2 regions of the Arthrobacter sp. Soc17.1.1.1 genome follow, and region 2 is predicted to be linked to the other one. Evidence: riboswitches for the same ligand, from Rfam matches in the RefSeq annotation. Region 2 holds a riboswitch; the other holds the start of a gene.
What was found. Region 2 has a riboswitch for thiamine pyrophosphate ahead of thiM (hydroxyethylthiazole kinase). Riboswitches for the same ligand answer to the same signal wherever they lie in the genome.
Positions count from the first base shown of each region.

Region 1 (2,380 bases), 320 kb from region 2:
AGCGCCGTGGTGGGGTGGTCGAGCGGGAGGTCCAGGCCGACGTCGTCGAGTGCCCGCCCCACACGCTGCCAGATCTCCTCCCGTGGCACGGCGAGGTTCTCGGCGGCGAAGGCCACCTCGTCGCCCACGCGGGCGAGGACCACCTGCGTCTCGGGGTCCTGCAGCACGAGCCCGGCCCTGCCGCGCGCCGCGGCGGGGTGGACGCCGTCGAGCAGCAGCTCGCCCTCCTGCTCGCCCTCGTCGTGGCTGCCGAGCAGCCCTGCCAGCCCGTGCAGCACGGTGGACTTGCCCGCGCCGGAAGCCCCGAGGAGCAGCACGCGCTCGCCCGGCTGGAGCTCGAGGTCCAGCCGGCGTGCGGCGAAGGCCCTCCGGCCCGCGTGGCGCCACCCCCATCCCCGGGCGCGGACCCGCACCGCGCCCGGGGAGGGTCGGTCGGCTGCCGTCACACGTCCGCCGTCCGGCCGGCGGCGAAGGCGGACAGCACGCCCGTCCTCGCGAGTCCCCGCATGGCCAGCCAGGACAGCAGGCCCGCGATGACGACCCCGGAGATCCCGGCGAACAGCACGTAGAGCAGCTGGAACTCGATGCTCCAGAGCGCGTTGTAGAGGATGTTCTCGCTGATCGCCAGCGCCAGGCCCGCTCCGAGGCCGGCGAGGAGCGCGACGGAGAGGTTCCACTTGCGGTAGAGGAACAGCAGGAAGACGAGCTCCGCGCCCGCGCCCTGGATGGCCCCGGAGAGCAGGACGCTGAGCCCGAACTGCGTGCCGATGAGGGCCGAGACCGCCGCCGCGAAGGTCTCGCAGTAGATGGCGGCGCCGGGCTTGCGGATGATGAGCCCGCCGAGCACGCCGGCGATGAGCCAGCCGCCCGTGTACAGACCGCCGACCGGCGGGAAGCCTGCGGCGAGGATGCTGATGCCGGAGTAGCCGGCGGACCAGACGAAGAACAGCACGCCGACGGCGACGGCGATGACCGAGGCCACCACGATGTCGACGACGCGCCACTGCCTGGTGGTCCGGGTGCCCGGTAGGGCTGTTGATGATGCCATGGGATTCCTCCTGGGATGCAGGAGGGGATGGTGGCGGGCGATCACCGCAGCGACGTCCGTGCACCCTGAGAACTCGACTCCCTTCGCCGGTACTAGCCGGATCAGGTTCGAGGGTCTGCGGCGGTCCGCACTCTCAGCGCCCGCTCCGGCAGCATGCTGCGGATCGGCGCTCCCCTGTCGTTGTTGGTTGAGCGCTACCGATCCTACACCGGCGCGTCGCGCCGCCGTGCGCCGGTGTGCGGTCCGCAGGAGCCGGCCGAGCTGCCCCTGCGGAGGGGCGAGGAGCACGACTAGGCTAGGGCAAGGACTATTCGGACCAGAAGGAGAAACCATGACCCTGGTGTTCAAGTTGCTCGGCGTCGGCATGAGCGTCGGTGCGGGCTTCGTCGGGACGAAGCTCGTCGACTTCCTGTGGGAGAAGATCACGGGTGAGGCGCCCCCGAAGAGCAAGGACGGGCTCGAGAACACGCTGCGCTCCGCCCTGGTGTTCGCGATCATCTCGGGTGCCGTGAGCACCACGATCCAGGTGCTCACCAACCGCTCCACGCAGAAGGCCATCGAACGGTTCGCGAAGACCCGCGACCTGACCTGATCCGCCGCGGAGAGGGGAGGAGGGACGCCCGCCCCGGGTGTCCCTCCTCCCCTTCGTCGTCCTAGTCCGCGCCCTCGATGTGCAGCCCGGGTGTCACGGCCTGCACGATGCGATGCAGGCTCATGGCGATCGCGGCCGCCGCACCGAAGGGCACGTCCCGACTGGACGACTCGTAGGCCGCCGAGGCGAGTGCCTGCAGGCTCTCCTCCGCCGCGCGGAGGGTCGCGGCGTCGTCCTCCTCGACCGTCCAGAGATCGAGGACGTCGCCCACGGCGGTGAAGGCCCGCTGGAGGGGCGGCCGGACCGCCGCCGGGATGGGGTGCTCCCTGGACGTCCCGTGGAGCCCGTCCTGCAGCATGTTGGTGATGTTCAGCGTGTGGGCCGCGACGACCTCGAGGACCTCGACGTGCCGGTGGTCGCTCCGGACGTCGCGTGGGTGGAAGCGCCGCCGCACGTTGCCCTTGCGGCTCTCGTCCGCGTACTGCAGCGCGTTGCGCGCGTTGCGGGCCGACGCCTGGAGGTCGTCCCGCCGTTCCGACCAGCGCGGATCGTCGGTGTCCCAGTCCTCCTCGAGGGCCTCGCCCATCTCCTGCAGCTGGCGGGCGGCCGTCCTGCGGAGCCGGCTCATCTGGCCCACGGCGTCGTCCAGGTTGAGCGGCGGCAGGATCAGCGCGCTCACCGCGAGCCCCACGCCCACCCCCACCACCGTCTGGACGAAGTAGCCCAGCGAGTACCCGAGG
Region 1 is NZ_JBAJII010000001.1:3,294,370-3,296,749, forward strand. It holds gene V6S67_RS15180 (ABC transporter ATP-binding protein) at 1-446, opposite strand, end outside; gene V6S67_RS15185 (ECF transporter S component) at 443-1,048, opposite strand; TPP riboswitch at 1,110-1,234, opposite strand; gene V6S67_RS15190 (DUF4235 domain-containing protein) at 1,380-1,640, shown strand; gene V6S67_RS15195 (FUSC family protein) at 1,702-2,380, opposite strand, start outside.
Region 1: another riboswitch for thiamine pyrophosphate. It lies ahead of V6S67_RS15185 (ECF transporter S component); the one in region 2 lies ahead of thiM (hydroxyethylthiazole kinase).

Region 2 (2,380 bases):
AATCTCGTTGCTGGTTGCCGCACTCAGGCCGACGATGGTCTCCGGTCCTACCAGGGCTCGAACGAGGTCCGCCGGCAGGTCGGACTGACCGACGTGCACCCCGGCGACCTGCGCTCCTGCCGCCCGGGCGGCCAGGAAGAGATCCACCCGGTCGTCGACCAGCACCGGAACCTTGCTTCCAACAGCATCTGCGACAGTGACGAGAATGTGCAGCAGATCCCGGGCCGAGGCTTCCTTGTCCCGCACCTGGACCATGGTGGCGCCTCCTGAAACCGCCTCGGCGGCAACAGCTGCAACGGTACGGGGGCGGCACTGCGCCGTGTCAGTTACCAGGTACAGCGGCAGATGCCGTGTCAGGTTCGCCGTGAAATCACGCCCGTTCACCGGGAATGGCCCGACATATCGACAGAACGAAGGCTCAACGTCGTGACGACGTCGTCGGGTGTGATGCTTGCAAGCCTGTCGAGGAATTCCATCGCGAAGCTTCCCGGGCCGTGTGCCTGCGTCGCGGCCTGCTCGGCGGCAACGGTGTAGACGCCGGTAGCCGCTGTGGCCGCCAACAGTGCATCGTCGGTCAGCGAAGCGAACGCGGCCATCACCGCACCGAGGGCGCACCCACCGCCTGTAACCCGCGTCAGCAGAGCGTCCCCGTTGGTCACACTTACCGTGTGTCCGTCCGGCCCGACGAGCAGATCCACCGCACCCGATACTGCCACCGCTGACCCGGAGGATACCGCCAGCTGCCTCGCGGACTCGATCGCGAACGAAGGGTCTTCGGTGGAGTCCACTCCGCGGCCTCCTGATCCTGCTCCAGCGAGAGCCAGGATTTCCGATGCGTTTCCACGGATGATGGTCGGGTGTTGCGCGGCAAGCTGATGCGCCAGCTGGGTGCGGACGGTCAGAGAGCCAACCGCCACCGGATCCAGAACCCATGGAGTTTTGGCGGCACGTGCGGCCTGAACCGCTTCGACCATCGCAGTCCGTTGCTCCTGCGTCGGAGTGCCCAGATTGATCAGCACCCCTGACGCTACGGAGGCGAACTGTCCGGCTTCCTCCGGTATGTCCACCATGGCCGGAGCTGCCCCTATGGCGAGCAGGACGTTGGCGGTGAAGTTGGCCACCACGGTGTTGGTGATGCTCTGCACCAAAGGACCCCGGGCCCTCAACTCCTCGAGCAGTGCAGCACACTCTGATGATGCGTAGCGAATAGCCATTCGCGACATCCCTTCGCTAGTTCGAACTAGATCAGGTTCAACGGGTATCGATTCTCAGCTGCACCGTCGGCGGGCAGCACCCCGTGTCACTACTGCCACCCTAACGTTTCCCAGCACATGGAACAGCAGCCACTTGTGGAAAGGCACTTGGCTCCCGTTAGAGCCAGCCGAAAGACACACAAGGGACCCCGGCTCTAAGCACATCCGGCTCGCGCCAGGACAGCGATCAAGGAATTTGCCTGGGTCTGCGCGCCGCCCGTGAACGCTACGGCCGTATTCAGAAGCCATGGCAGCACCAACTCCCGACGCAATCAGCACTTGCACTTGCACTTGCACTTGCACTTGCACTTGCAAAGCACCTCCCTGCGAGCCTGGTTCGCCTGGGATTTCGTGCCAGACCGAGAGGACCGTTCTCTGCTGGTCATCAACGTGCGTCCGGAACACCGCGCAAAACACCCCGCGTTGCCACGACCGTCTAAATCCACTCCGTCCCGGCGATTCGGCCAACCCTCCCACCGCCAGCCGGGGTTTAGTGTGGAAGTAGTGACACGGGGTGCCGGTTCTGGCTGGCTGAGATGACACCCGTTGAACCTGATCCAGTTCGTACTGGCGAAGGGATGTCCTCCCGACCCCTGCGGGTGTCGGTTCCGCATTCTGTCGCCCTGACTCCAGGGAAGTCCCTTTATGCAACTCAGAGAACAGATCGTGTTGATCACCGGTGGCGGCCGCGGACTTGGCTCCAGCATCGTGAGTGCCTTCGCCGCCGAAGGAGCGCGGGTGGTTATCAACTACCGCGCCAGCCACAAGGCCGCCCAGGAACTCGCAACTCGTGTTGGTCCGTCGCGGGCTGTAGCGCTGGAAGCTGATGTCACCGATCCCGAGCAGGTACGCGCCATGCTCGAACACGCACAGCAACACTTCGGAGCCCCGGTTACCACCGTGGTCAATAACGCGCTAGCGACTTTTTCCTTCAACGGTGACGCCCGCCCGCGCGCAGCTGAGGTTGGCTGGGACGCATTCGCAGACCAGTTCTACGGAAGTGTTCGCGGAGCCCTAAACACAACCCAGGCCGCTCTGCCCGGAATGCGGCACCAAGGGTTCGGGCGGGTCATCAACATCGGCACCAACTTGTTCCAAAACCCTGTAGTTCCCTACCACGACTACAC
Region 2 is NZ_JBAJII010000001.1:3,611,143-3,613,522, forward strand. It holds gene thiE (thiamine phosphate synthase) at 1-384, opposite strand, end outside; gene thiM (hydroxyethylthiazole kinase) at 381-1,214, opposite strand; TPP riboswitch at 1,206-1,308, opposite strand; TPP riboswitch at 1,754-1,849, shown strand; gene V6S67_RS16865 (3-oxoacyl-ACP reductase) at 1,899-2,380, shown strand, end outside.